DNA from 2 places in the Clostridium sp. LIBA-8553 genome. Region 2 is predicted to be linked to the other one. Evidence: riboswitches for the same ligand, from Rfam matches in the RefSeq annotation. Region 2 holds a riboswitch; the other holds the start of a gene.
What was found. Region 2 has a riboswitch for thiamine pyrophosphate ahead of tenA (thiaminase II). Riboswitches for the same ligand answer to the same signal wherever they lie in the genome.
Positions count from the first base shown of each region.

Region 1 (7,553 bases), 1.4 Mb from region 2:
TTGTTTATAAGAATATTAATTATTTATATGAATCTTCAGCAACGTTTATATTATCCTTAGTTATACCTACATAAGGAACACGAATTGATTTCTTATCATCAAGTTTCCAACTAGTTCCTTCTGTTATATCTTTTTCATTAACTAAATTCATACAAGCATCCATTAGAGCTTGAGCTTGGTTTTTAGCGTCATTTAATACTGTACCTGCCATTTTACCAGATTTAATTTTATCTAAAGCTTCAGGAATAGCATCAACACCATAGATTGGAACGAATTTTTCTGGAGTTCCATCTAAATAGCCTGCTTTTTCAAGAGAAGAGATAGCTCCTAAAGCCATTCCATCATTATTACAAATTACCATTTCTATATTATCACCATATTTAGAAACCCAAGCATCCATTTTTTCAGTAGCTTTAGTTGAATCCCACATAGCTATATCCATTGCTAATTCTTCAGTCTCTATACCTGCTTTATTTATAGTTTCAACAGAGAAGTTTGAACGAGCTTCTGCATCAGGATGTCCAGGTTCTCCTTTTAGAAGTACATATTGCATTTTTCCATCGCCGTTTTTATCCCATGAAGGATTAGCTTTCCAGCCTTCTGACATTATTTCACCTTGTATTATTCCTGATTCCTCAGAAGTTGTACCTACATACCAAGCTTTATCGTAGCTTTGCATAGCAGCTTCGTCAGGTTCTTTATTAAAGAAAACTACTGGCAAATCATCTGCCTTAGCTTTATCTATTACAGTAGGTGCTGACTTAGGGTCAACTAAGTTTATTGCAAGGATATTAACTCCTTTAGCTATCATAGTATCTATTTGCTCCATTTGCTTAGCTTGATTGTTTTGAGAATCATTCATTAATAATTCTGCTTTTCCATCAGCAAGCTTTTCTATATTTCTACGTTGATATGACATAAAGTTATCTTCGAAACTATAGATTGTGGCTCCTATCTTAGGGGAATCGTTTTCTTTTGCCCCATCATTAGATGATCCAGTAGAACCGGAACCTCCACCACAGCCAACTAAAGTACCCATAGTTAAAGCTGAAATTAAAATTAATGCTAAACCTTTCTTTTTCATAAAAATCCTCCCTACGCTTATCCCAAAATTTTTAATTTATTAAAATTTAATACAATTATACCATATAAAGGAAAATGGGAAAAGAGTTTTATAAAAAAAAGTAATTGTTTTAGTAAATTTAAAGATTAAATTTATATATTATATTGAATAAATGTTAGAAAATTTTAGTAAAAAAATATATAATATTACTTAAGGAAAGTTAAGGAGTGATAATGTGGCTACAATTAAAGATATTGCAAAAGGTGCTGGAGTTTCAATAGCTACTGTATCTAGAGTTTTAAATTTAGATGAAACACTTAATGTGTCTGAAGAAACAAGGAAAAAGGTAATGGAAATAGCTGAGGAGTTAAATTATTTAACAGTAAAAGAGAGAAAAAATAAAATTAAAAATTATACTATAGGAATAGTTTATTGGTACACAGAAATACAAGAGTTAAATGATCCGTATTTCCTTTCAATAAGAATGGCTGTTGAAAAGAAGTGCAGTGAAGAAAAAATTAAGTTTAAGCCAATAGATTTCCAAAAGATTATTAATGAAGGTATAAAAGAATATACAGATTTAGATGGTATATTAGCTATTGGAGTATTTGAAAAAAAGGAAATAGAACTAATGGAGAAACTATCTAAAAATATAGTTTTTGTAGATTCTTCTCCAGAAGAGTGGAAGTATGATTCCGTTGTGGTAGATTTTAAGTATGGAGTTAAGAAAGCTTTAGATTATCTAACCTCTTTAGGTCATAAGAAGATTGGATACTTAGGGGGAGAATCTATTCCTCATAATAGTAATGAGTCTTTAAGAAAAGTAAATTATAGAGAAAAAACTTTTAAGGAATATATGGAAGGTATAAATGGATATAATGAGGAGTGGGTTTTAAAAGGGAGATTTTTACCTGAGGATGGTTATGATCTTATGAAAAAAGTGCTAAAAGAAAAGAATTTACCTACTGCGTTCTTTATTGCAAGTGATCCTATGGCTATAGGAGCATATAAAGCTATAGCTGAGGCTGAACTTAAAATACCGGAGAACATAAGTATAGTTGGTTTTGATGACATATGTACAGCTAAATTTTTAACCCCTTCTTTAACAACAATAAAGGTGTACACAGAATATATGGGAAATGTTGCAGTAGACACACTTTTAGAGAAAATTAGAACAGGAAGACAGATGTCTAAAAAAATAGTTTTACCTGTTAAGCTTATTGTGAGAGATAGTTGTAGGAAGCTTTAAAAATAATTTAAGTTTTTAAATAAAAGAGACTATATTAGAATTTAAAATTAAGTTTGATATAGTCTCTTTTATTTAAGTCTAAATTGAGTAGAAATCAATATTCACATAAAAAAGGGACTATTTTAAAAATAAAGCTTTAATTTTTTCTAAGTTCTTTATGCCAGCATTATAACCAGCATTATAAGCTTTTTCTAGTTTGCAGATATCTTTTTCAAAGCTTTCAATTGCTTCTTCTTCAGAAGGTCTAATTATTAATGCTTTTCCTTCCTTTTCTAACTCTTCACAAAATTTCACTGTATCATTATATTTAATATGTCTTGTCAAGAAGGAATCCTTTAATTTAGGATATTTACGCCCAACTATTTTACATGCAAATTTATTACTTTTACCTAAGGTTTTTTTATAACTCTCAGGACGAGTAAGAATGATTAAATGTTTTTCATTCCCATCTTCTATGGCTTTTTTTATGGGAATTGGATCTAAAAGACCACCATCATAATATTCATTTCCATTTATTTTTATTGCTGGGAAAAGTAATGGAATTGCACAGGTTGCTCTTAAAGCCATATATTTTTCGTCCTTAACTTTACCATCTAAGTATTCTGTTTTCCCTGTTCTAGCATTAGTAACACCAATTAAAACTTTTCCCTTATAATTTGAAAGTGCATTAAAATCATAAGGAAAGAGTTTGTTTGCTAATTCATCAAAGACAAAATCTAAACCAAAAATACTTTTACATTTGAAAAAATTAGTAATCCCTAAATATCTTTTATCATTTCTATATTTTTTTAATATTTCAATATTTCTTCCTTTTTGATTAGAAAAATAAGAAAAACCATTAGTTATTCCTGCTGATACTCCAATGCAATATGGAAAGATTATATTGTTATCAAGAAGAGCATCCATAACTCCTGCACTGAAAATAGGACGCAAAGTTCCTCCTTCTAAAACTAAACTAACCATAAAATATCCTCCTAAAATTGATATACTTAAAATTATAATCCTTAACCTAGAAAATATCAAAAACATATGTTGAAGAAAGAGGATTTATATGGTATCATTTGGATGAGAAAACATTATAAAAATAGCTAGGGGGGCCAGTGGTGTCTGGCTGAGATTAGAAATTAAATTTCTTGACCCTTTAACCTGATCTGGTTAATACCAGCGTAGGGAAGCCCAAGACAAGTATATTTTAATTGATTTTAAAGCATATATAGCCTTAGGGCTATATATGCTTTTTTATTTTAAAAAAGGAGAGATATATATGACTAAATTATTTAATGCACTGACAATTGCAGGATCTGATAGCTCAGGAGGAGCAGGAATACAGGCTGATATAAAATCATTTTCTGCTAATGGAGTATATGGAATGAGTATAATAACTGCTATAACAGCTCAAAGTACTCAAGGAGTTTTTGGAATAATGGATGTTACTCCTGAAATCATAGAAAAACAAATAGATGTAATTTTTGATGATATAGAAGTAGATGCTATAAAAATAGGAATGGTATCTAAAATTGAATCAATAGAAGCAATAAGCAAGGCTTTAAGAAGAGTAGAGAATTTATCACAAATAGTTTTAGATCCTGTTATGATTTCAAAAAGTGGATTTAAGCTTTTATCAGATGATGCTAAGAATACTTTAATAGAGAAATTAATACCATTAGCTACTTTAATAACTCCAAATTTACCAGAAGCAGAGGAATTGTTAGGTAGAGAAATACTTACAATAGAAGATATGAAAAAGGCTGCTATTGATATTAAAAAAATGGGAGCTAAAAATGTCTTAATTAAGGGTGGTCATTTAGAAGGAGAAGCTACAGATCTTCTTTATGATGGAGAGAGTTTTGTTATTTTTGAGCAAGATAGAATAAATACAAAACATACTCATGGAACAGGGTGTACGTTATCGTCAGCTATTACAGCTAACTTAGCAAAGGGAATGAATATAGTTGATGCAGTTAAAAATGGAAAAGAGTATATTACAGGAGCCATAAAAAATGGCTTTGAACTTGGAAAAGGTGTTGGACCAACACATCATTTTTATAAATTTTATTAGGAGGAATAATAATGGAAGCTTTAAAAATAAAAAATCCTTTGATACATATGATAACAAATTATGTTACAGTTAATGATTTAGCACAAGTAACTATTAATTATGGTGGACTACCTCTTATGGCAACACACCATGAGGAATTAGAAGAAATAACAGGAATGGCTAATGGACTTTTAGTTAATATAGGAACTTTAGAGCCTTATCAAATGGAATCATCAATGATTTCTATAAAAATAGCAAAGAAAAAAGGTATTCCATCTGTTTTAGATCCTGTAGGTGTACAAGCATCTAAGCTTAGAAAAGACTTTGCAAAAAGTTTAATATTAGAGGGAGAGCCTTCACTTGTAAAGGGGAATTTAGCTGAAATAAAAACTCTTATAGGTGAAACTTCTAATTCAATTGGAATAGATTCCTTTGATGATTCCTTAAGCGAAAATACAAAAAATAAGATAAAGGAATATGCAAGAGAAAGAAATCTTATAATAGTTGTTTCTGGAGCCATTGATTTTATAACAGATGGACACGAAAGTGCAATTGTTAAAAATGGAACTTCTAAAATGAGCAAAATCACAGGTACTGGATGTATGTTGGGAGCTTTATTAACCATAGCTTTAAGTTTTTATGATGATAAAGCTTTAAGATTTAAAGAAGTGGTTAAAACAGTATCCGCATGGGGAATATGTGGAGAAATGGCTGAGAAAAGATTAGGAGAAAAAGAAGGATTAATGACTTTTAAACATAATCTTCTAGATGAGCTTTCAATAATTAATGATGAAGTAATAAGAGAAAGAGAGAAGGTTTATTATGAGTAATTTACAATGTAAAAAATTATATTTAGTAACTGATTATAAGATTCCTTTTAATGAACTTTTAGAAAAGACGAAGGAAGCTTTACTTGGGGGAGTATCTATTGTTCAATATAGAGCAAAGAATAAAGATACTAAGGAAATGTGCAAAGAAGCTAAAGCTTTAAAAAAGCTATGTGATGAATTTGGAGCTATTTTTTTAGTAAATGATAGAATTGATGTAGCATTAGCAGTAAAGGCTCATGGTGTTCATATAGGACAAGATGATATGGATGTTTCTATAGCAAGAAAAATAATGCCAAAGGATGCTGTTATAGGTGTTACAGTTCATAATAGAGAAGAGGCATTAAAAGCTATAGAAGATGGAGCTGATAATTTAGGTGTTGGCGCTTTATTTTCAACAAATAGTAAAGATGATGCAACCTTAATGACCTTAGAAACTTTAAGAGAAATAAGGAAGGTTTCTTCTATACCCCTATATGGCATTGGAGGTATAACTCCTTATAATTTAAATTCTGATATCTTAGAAAACTTAGAAGGTGTTGCTGTTATATCTGCTTTGTTAAATAGTGATAATATAGCAGAAAGAAGCAAGGAATTTTTGAAGATTCTTAGTAGATAAGAAAAATTTGAATATTAAATTTAAAATATGAAATAATCAAAAGAGGTTCTTTAATTAATAGAATCTCTTTTTTTATTTAGAATTTATTTTATAGTATAATATTTATAATTTAAAATTTAGCGTTGTTTTAAATAGGTATTGTTTTTTAGAGAAAAATTAAATTGTTAGATAAAAATCAATATTTAACTAGAATATAACCTAAATTGGATTTAAGTTAGGCTAAGTAGTGATTTTAGGAGAAGGATATGGGAAAGGAATTTGAGGTATTAAACAATATTTTTGGATATAGAGAATTTAGAAAAGGGCAGCAAGAAGTAATAGAGAAGATTTTAAGTGGAAGAGATGTATTTTGTATATTACCTACTGGAGGTGGAAAATCTCTATGCTATGAAATACCAGCTTATACTTTTAGGGGAGTAACATTAGTTATTTCTCCATTAATATCGCTAATGAAAGATCAGGTTGACAATTTAAATTCTTTAGGAATTAAGGCAGCATATATAAGTGGTGGAAATGATTTTGAAGAAGTTAAAAGGATAATGGGAAGTTTTATAAAAGGTGAAATAAAACTTCTTTATGTTTCACCAGAGCGATTAGAAAACAAGTATTTTTTAGAAAATGTAGAAAAAGCTAATATTACTCAAGTAGTAGTAGATGAGGCACACTGCGTTTCAATGTGGGGACATGATTTTAGAAAAAGTTATAGCAAGATAAAGCCTTTTATAAATAAATTAAGAAAAAGACCGATTGTTACAGCATTTACAGCAACAGCAACAGAGGTTGTTATGAAAGACTCCATAGAGCTATTAGGTATTAAGACTCCGTTTGTTTATAAAGGAAGTTTTACTAGAGATAATTTAGAGATAAATATCTTAAAAGAAGTAGACAAATTAGAGTGTATAAGTGAAATAATAAGTGAGCATGAGGAAGAGTCAGGAATAATTTATTGTTCTACTAAAAATGAGGTTGAAGAACTTTATAAAAATATGACTTATAGAGGAAAGAGTGTTGGTAAATATCATGGATCATTAAAAGATAAGGAGAAAATTTATTATCAAGAAGAATTTTTAAATGATAATTTTAAGGTCATGATTGCTACAAATGCTTTTGGAATGGGAATAGATAAGCCTGATGTTAAGTTTATAATACATTCAACTTTTCCAAAGAGTATAGAAAATTATTATCAGGAAATAGGAAGAGGAGGAAGAGATGGAAGTTTAGCTAAGTGTTATCTTCTTTATTCAGAACATGATATACGTCTTATGGATTATTTAATAAGTTCCACAACAGAAATATCAAGAAGGACAATAGAGCTTAAAAAATTAGAGAAAATAGTAGAGTTTTGCAACTTTGATAAGTGTCTTAGAAAATATATTTTAGACTATTTTGGAGAAGAGAATTCAATAAAGTATTGTAATAACTGTAGTAATTGTTTAAAAAACACTGATTTTATAGATATGACCTTAGAAGCTCAAAAGATATTATCATGTATTTATAGAACAAAAGAAGCATTTGGAGAAAGTGTATTAATAGATATTTTAAGAGGAGTACATGGGCCTAAAATAGAGAGATATAAGCTATATGAACTTTCTACCTTTGGAATAATGAAAGAATACACTAGTAAATACATAAAGGATATAATAAATGAGCTTTTAGCTATTAATGTCTTAGAGAGAAAAGAAGGAACATATTCTATGATAAGATTAAATAGAAAGTCTATAAACATATTAAAAGGAGAAGAAAAGGTATTTCTGGAT
Region 1 covers NZ_CM173489.1:1,990,134-1,997,686, reverse strand. The annotation lists gene mglB (galactose/glucose ABC transporter substrate-binding protein MglB) at 20-1,084, opposite strand; gene AC2JAQ_RS08815 (LacI family DNA-binding transcriptional regulator) at 1,299-2,312, shown strand; gene AC2JAQ_RS08810 (patatin-like phospholipase family protein) at 2,430-3,275, opposite strand; TPP riboswitch at 3,393-3,502, shown strand; gene thiD (bifunctional hydroxymethylpyrimidine kinase/phosphomethylpyrimidine kinase) at 3,577-4,371, shown strand; gene thiM (hydroxyethylthiazole kinase) at 4,383-5,180, shown strand; gene thiE (thiamine phosphate synthase) at 5,173-5,796, shown strand; gene recQ (DNA helicase RecQ) at 6,042-7,553, shown strand, end outside.
Region 1: another riboswitch for thiamine pyrophosphate. It lies ahead of thiD (bifunctional hydroxymethylpyrimidine kinase/phosphomethylpyrimidine kinase); the one in region 2 lies ahead of tenA (thiaminase II).

Region 2 (7,553 bases):
GAAACAAATCCATATATTTGAAAGCTTTAATTATTTATTTAATTCATTTTTTAATAAAAAATCTATTTTTGTACAACCTAATAGTCATAAGCATTAACTTATATGTTAAATAACAAAAATTAATTAATAATTTTTATTATTTAATGTTGACTTTTCTTATCAACTAACTTATAATTAAATCATCAAATACATTCCATTCCCTTTTGTTAATCGTGCTGTTTTACTTTGATGTATTAGGAGGAAAAATAGTATGACTGATAACAATAATTTAAATCAACAAGTAATTGATAAAATGACTAAAGTTTGTATCTGCAGAGCAATCTCAAGAGCAAAGATAAAAGAAGCTATCAAAAATGGTGCACACACAGTTGAAGCAGTAGCTGAAAAAACTGGTGCAACAAAAGGTTCTTGTAGAGGTTGTAGATGTAGAGACAAAATTGAAGAATTAATTGAAGACAACCAATAATTCTTTTAAGCAAAACTTATTTACTGTTTTAATTTTGTATCTCCCTAAAAGAGTACCATTTGGTACTCTTTTTTATTTTAAAATATATTTATTTTTAATAAAATAAAAATCCACCAGCTTAGCTGGTGGTATTTCCTTAGCCCTATAAGGGCATAGCGTTGCGTCTTAAGACGCTTAAATTAGTCCGCCAGCCGCATACTTCTTTACTTGCTACCCTTAAAAGGGTCCATATATTCTTTTAAACTTATTTGATCTGCTATCATATCTTCTTGTTCTTGATTTCTTATATAGTCTTCAATTGCCTTCTTATTTTTCCCGACAGTATCAACGTAAAATCCCCTACACCAGAAATGTCTATTTCCATATTTATATTTTAAATTTGCAAATTTCTCAAAAATCATAAGACTACTTTTACCTTTTAGAAACCCAACAAAACTTGAAACACTCATTTTAGGTGGTATTTCGACAAGCATGTGTATGTGGTCTACGCAAGCGTGCGCTTCGACTATCCTAACTCCTTTCCATTCGCAAAGCTGCCTTAATATCTTACCTATTTCTTGTTTTTTCTCTCCATATATTTCTTTCCTTCTGTATTTCGGTGCAAAAACTATATGATATTTACAATTCCATTTTGTATGTGCTAAACTGTTTGTATCCATTTAAAAACCTCCTTTTGTTACGAAAATTGGCTGCGAACCTATTTTCATTTTAACAAAAGGAGGTTTTTTCTTACATCGCTAAACCTCTTCTGAACACACTCGCATAGCGAGTGGTTTTCATTAAACAATAAAAGTACAAGCAATACTTTACTGCTCGTACTTTTTTAATTTAAATTTCAAATTCATTTAATGGTAAATTCTTTGACCAACTACTGTAATGTCTAGGATATCCTTGATTTGTAAGTGTTCCTACAAAATAAAATTTCTTTAAATCAAAGCAGTTATTTTTAACCACCTTAAATCCTTTTAAAAGATAATGTAATCTACTTTCATATACTTTTCTAATATCTTTAGACGTTGGCTCTCCCCAAGCAAATATTATATGCGTACTATTTATTAAACTTTCAAATATAATTAAGTCATTTTTTAAGTACTCTCCATTCTCAATAAATCCATCATTTCCGCATAGGAATAGCTCGCCTTTGGTATTATAAACTTCTTCTAGAACATCTTTGCTATACTCAATAACAGGAAATAGGAATACAAAGTTAACTTCTTTTATTATTCCAAGTTCATCCTCATTGTTAATTAAATATTTTATAGCTCTATTTAATTCTTTTTTTAAATCTTCAATGTTATGTGATTTAGGTGCTCTAGTAATAACTAATATATTACTTTCGCCCTCTTCATTAATAGGAAAAGTAACTTTAAATCCTCTTCCACTTTCATGATCTAATAAAACATTTATATTATTTGAATTTTTACAATACTTTTGCATAAGCGCTCCCCTTTTTACCAACTCTTGTTCCTCAAACTCAATATATTAGTATTAAGTATATTCTCACTTTAGTTTAGTATATAATCGAATCTTTAGAAATTCTACAAATTTATATAAATTTAATTTATTTACCTAAATAATGAACTATTTATTCTTTTTGTTTTCCTCTATTTGTGCAGCTAACTCATTAAGATATTCCCATCTCTCATACTTAAAAGCTAACGCCTCTTCAACCTTTGCCTTTTCTTCCATTAGTTCTTGAAGTCTACCATACTCTGATGCATGTTTTGTCATTAGAGTATCTAAGTCCTCTATTTTTTCTTCAAGAGTCATTATATCTTCATCTATAGTTTCAAATTCTCTTTGCTCCTTAAATGAGAATTTTAGCACCTTACCTTTGTTTTTATTTTTATCCACAGGTGACTCTTTTTTATTTTTATCCACAGCTACTTCTTTTTCTTTGCTTTCAACAGCTTCTGCCTCTTTGCTTAGAAGATAATCCCCATAGTTTCCAGTATAAATATCTATTTTTCCGTCTCCTTCATAAGAGAATATCTTGTTACAAATTCTATCTAAGAAATATCTATCATGAGATACAGTAATAACAACTCCACCAAAATCATCTAAATAATCCTCTAGTCTATTTAGAGTCTCAATATCTAAATCATTTGTAGGCTCATCTAGAAGAAGAACATTAGGAGCTTCCATTAAAACTCTTAAAAGATGAAGTCTTCTTCTTTCGCCACCAGATAACATACCTATCATTGTCCATTGAAGTGTCCCATCAAATAAGAATTTTTCACACATTTGTGATGCTGTTATTCTTTCACCTGTAGCAGTTTGTAAATACTCTCCTGCCTCTTTTATGTAATCTATAGCTCTCATTTCCGGATGCATATGTGTATCCTCTTGTGAGAAACAAGCTATTTTTACTGTTTCACCTTTTATTATTTCTCCACTATCTGGTGCTATCTTTCCTTCAATCATTCCCATAAGCGTTGATTTTCCAATTCCATTAGGTCCTACAATACCAATTCTATCACTTCTTAGCACTATGTAGTTAAAATCATCAACTATCTTTTTATTACCAAAACTTTTATTTAGGTGCTCTATCTCTATTATCTTCTTTCCTAATCTTGTTCCCATAACAGAGATTTCTATATTCTCATTTTCAATAAAGCCTTCTTGATTTACTAATTCATCAAATCTTTGAAGTCTAGCTTTTTGTTTAGTAGTTCTAGCCTTTGCACCTCTTCTTACCCAAGCTAGTTCCTTTCTCATAAGGTTTTGTCTTTTTTCCTCACTTGCTTTTTCTATAGCTATTCTCTCCATCTTCTTTTCTAGGAAAACAGAATAGTTTCCATCATAGCTAAATAATCTACCTCTATCTAATTCTAATATTCTATTAGTTACTCTATCTAGGAAGTATCTATCATGAGTAATCATTAAAAGAGCACCTTTCCTAGCATTTAAGTAATCTTCTAACCAACTTATAGTTTCATTATCTAAATGGTTAGTAGGCTCATCTAGTATTAATAATTCACAAGGAGTTATTAAGGCAGCTGCTAGCATTATTCTCTTCTTTTGTCCTCCAGAAAGATTTCCTACTTTTTCTTCAAAATTAGTTATTCCAAGCTTAGTTAAAACATTCTTTGCTTCACTTTCCATATCCCAAAGATTTAAAGCATCTATTTTTCCTTGAAGCTTTATTAATCTTTCAGAATCACTATCTTTAACTTCGCCCTTATTCATTTTCTCAAGTAACTCTTCATACTCTCTTAGAATTCTCATTTCATCAGAGTTTCCTTTGAAAACTTGCTCTAAAACAGTAGCATTATCATCATAGTCTGGTGTTTGAGCAAGATATTCTATTCTTACTCTATTACCTTTTGTTACTGTTCCTTCATCCGGTTCTTCAACTCCTGCAACTATTTTTAAGAAAGAAGATTTTCCTGTTCCGTTAACTCCTATAAGTCCAATCTTCTCACCTTCATTTATTCCTAAAGATATATTATTAGCTAAAATTTTCTCTGAATAGCTCTTACTTATATTTTCAAGAGTTATTAAATTCATCAGTTATCCATCCTTTTCAAAACAAATCTTATTTTCATTATAATATAAAGTTAAACTTCTTCCAAAAATAAAATAAGGATTGTATCAAAAATAACTTAAAATAAAAACTTATAAACCTATTCTGAGAATTACTGAATTCCACTAAGAATTTATAATTTTTATTATTTTAAATTTGATACAACCCTCTATTAATTTTAATTATTTTTTATTAATTTTCTAATATTATTATTCACCTTCTTCATATGCCATATTCCAAAAATCAAGTTCATATAAACTTGCTCTTTTAAATATATCTATCAGTCTCTTTTCCTTTTCTTCGGATAAATTTGAACAAATTTTATCTACATATTCTATCCATTTATCAGTAAACTCAGTGAATCCATCTGAAGCATATTCATCAATCCAAGGTTTAAAAAAGTTTCCTTCTAGTTTATTAACATATTTCTTAGCTATATGTTTCCCTATGTAGCTATAGCTCCAAGTACATGGTAATGTTACTATGGCTATTTCATCTAACTCACCTGTTAGAGCTATTCCTTTCATATAGCTTGTATAACTTATAGTGGTGCCTTTATATTCTCTTTTTTCAGCCTCTATTTCTGATATTCCAAAATCTTTTAAGTATTCTATATGTACTGCTGTTTCATCCTCCATTGTTCCTTTTGTAGAACTATAGAAAAATCTCATATCTTCCATAGTTCTAGCCTTAACTACACCAACACAAAAGACCTTAGCATACTCCTTTAAGTAAAGATAGTCTTGGACTAAATACTCTTTGAACTTGTTTTTATTAAGAGTACCTTCCCCAATTTCTTTTATAAATGGGTGCTCTAAATACTTGTCCCATATAGGCATTGCCTCTTTTAATAATTTTTCCGTAAATCTCATATTTGACATCTCCTTCAATCTTATGATTAAACTTAATAGCTCAAATAAGGATTACCTAAAAGTTCTATAAAAGCATATAATCTTTAATATTTTAAATAAAAAACAAAAAGCTGCATCCTTGTAGGATACAGCTTAATTTATAAAAAGTTATAATACTCTAAATATAAAAAATACTATTATAAAACTTTCTACAGGCTTTCCTACGCTGGTATTACCCAGATCAGGTTTAAGGGTTAATAACAAAATGTTATCTCTCAGCCAAATGGCACCCCTAGCTATAAAGTCTACAATAATTATATATATTTTTTTAAATAAATTCTACTTTTTCTTGTTGAAGTAAAGATAAAACCTAAAATCTCATATAAAAATTATTCCAATAATCTTTATTACTCATCATCATCTTTCTAACTTCTTCATCATTACCATATTCATCATACCATTTTTCTAAAATTTCATAGGCAATGCCATGATATATTAAACTTCCTATGACAAAAGGTTTAGCTGGCACATCACTTAAAGATATTATTGTTATACCAGTTCCTATAGTCCCATATATTATAGTCCTCTCTGGAGTTACAAAAGATTTTGCTTTCTTTTTAAAATCAGACGCTCTTATGTATTTCTTTAGTCTTTTAGGTGTTGGAATAATGATAGTTTTTATCAATTTTATTCAATCCTTAAAATTACTCTTATTAAAAATATATATTCACAACTCAATCTTTATTCTAAAAGTATTGATTTATTTTTCTCTAAATATATTTTAAACCTATTGAAAAACCTATTATGTGTTATAATCTTATAAGAATTATTTTGGAAGGAGCTATTTAAATGGCGAGTAAGTTTTATTTACACAAAGGGAAAAATAAAAAAGCTGAACAAGGTAGACCTTGGATTTACATTGATGAAATAAATGAATATGACGGAGACTACGAAAACGGAGATATAGTTGAAGTTTATAATCACAAAGGTTATTTTCTAGGAAAAGGTTACATAAACGATAGAAGTAAAATAACTATAAGAATAATGACTAAGGACATAGATGAAGAGATAGATGAAAATTTCTTCAAGAGAAGATTTAAAACTGCTTGGGAATATAGAAAGAGAGTTATAGATACATCTTCATGCAGATTTATCTTTGGAGAAGCTGACTTCCTTCCTGGTCTAACAGTAGATAAATTTGAAGATTATTATGTAATTCAAATATCAACTCTTGGAATGGATAAATATAGAGACCTAATTGTTAAAATCCTAGTTGAGGAATATGGCGCTAAAGGTGTTTATGAAAGAAGTGACATAAAAACTAGAGAAATAGAAGGTTTAGAGCAAAGAAAAGGCTTCTTAACTGAGCCATTTAATACTGATATAGAAATAGTTGAAAATGGTGTTAAATACATAGTTGATTTAGAAAATGGCCAAAAAACTGGTTTCTTCTTAGATCAAAAAGAAAATAGAGCTGCAATGCATAGAATATGTAAGGGTATGGATGTTTTAGATTGCTTCACTCATACAGGTTCATTTGCTTTAAATGCTGGTATAGCAGGTGCTAAATCAGTTCTAGGAATAGATGTATCTCAGCATGCTGTTGACTGTGCTACAAGAAATGCTGAACTTAATAATCTTCAAGATGTTGTTAAATTTGAAAAGCATAATGCTTTTGATGTTTTAGGAGATTGGTCAAGAGAAGGAAAACAATTTGATGTTGTTATTTTAGACCCACCAGCTTTCACAAAATCAAGAAACACTGTTAAGCAAGCTATTAGAGGATATAAAGAAATAAACCTTAGAGGAATAAAAATGGTTAAAGAAGGCGGTTACTTTGCAACATGCTCTTGTTCTCATTATATGGATGAGGAGCAATTAAAGAAAACTGTTGCCGAAGCTGCTCATGATGCTAGAAGAACTTTAAGACAAATAGAAGTTAGAACTCAAAGTGCAGATCACCCAATACTTTGGAATTCAGATGAATCATACTACTTAAAATTCTTTATATTCCAAGTATTCTAAAAAAATTTAAAATTTAATGCATATTAAAAATAATACTGGTTAATATAATAGTGTAGCAAGAAAAGATTAAAAACTTAAACTTTTACTTATAAAAAAGAGGTGCTTTACAACAATAGCATACACTCTGAAATTTATATTTAAAAGCTAAGTAATAAACTAAATATTAAATATATTATTACCACGAGGTGCTTTACAAAAATGGCATACACTCACTAAAATGGTCATAACCACTTTAATATTTAAACATCTATTTTAAGCTACTTACTAGTTAGGAGTGTTTATTCTATCCTAATTAATGTACATATAATATTAGATGTATTAAAAGAGAAAGGTATCTGAATTTCAGATACCTTTCTTCTTTTCTATATCAAATTTTAAAATAAAATCTAAATTAAATATCTATTTTCTATGAAACTGTTTTAGCTGAAACTATACTAACACCAGTTCCTAAAACATCCTCTATAATAACATCTCCAACTTTAATTGGAAGTTTAACAGAAGCCTTATTAATCTCTTTCATAACATCAAATATCATGCCCTTTGGAATAGGCTCCTTTGTTTTTACTGGTATAACAATATTATCGCAACCATCTATTTTAACAGTTGATGTTACTATTCTTGTTGGATTCTTAACCTCATTTAATCCGTAAATTTCACCTCTTTTACATGTGTTTCCTGTAACTTT
Region 2 covers NZ_CM173489.1:3,362,877-3,370,429, forward strand. The annotation lists gene AC2JAQ_RS15305 ((2Fe-2S)-binding protein) at 251-466, shown strand; gene tnpA (IS200/IS605 family transposase) at 670-1,125, opposite strand; gene AC2JAQ_RS15315 (DUF1643 domain-containing protein) at 1,295-1,903, opposite strand; gene AC2JAQ_RS15320 (ABC-F family ATP-binding cassette domain-containing protein) at 2,048-3,976, opposite strand; gene tenA (thiaminase II) at 4,202-4,864, opposite strand; TPP riboswitch at 5,045-5,147, opposite strand; gene AC2JAQ_RS15330 (hypothetical protein) at 5,214-5,528, opposite strand; gene AC2JAQ_RS15335 (class I SAM-dependent rRNA methyltransferase) at 5,693-6,868, shown strand; gene AC2JAQ_RS15340 (DUF1667 domain-containing protein) at 7,275-7,553, opposite strand, start outside.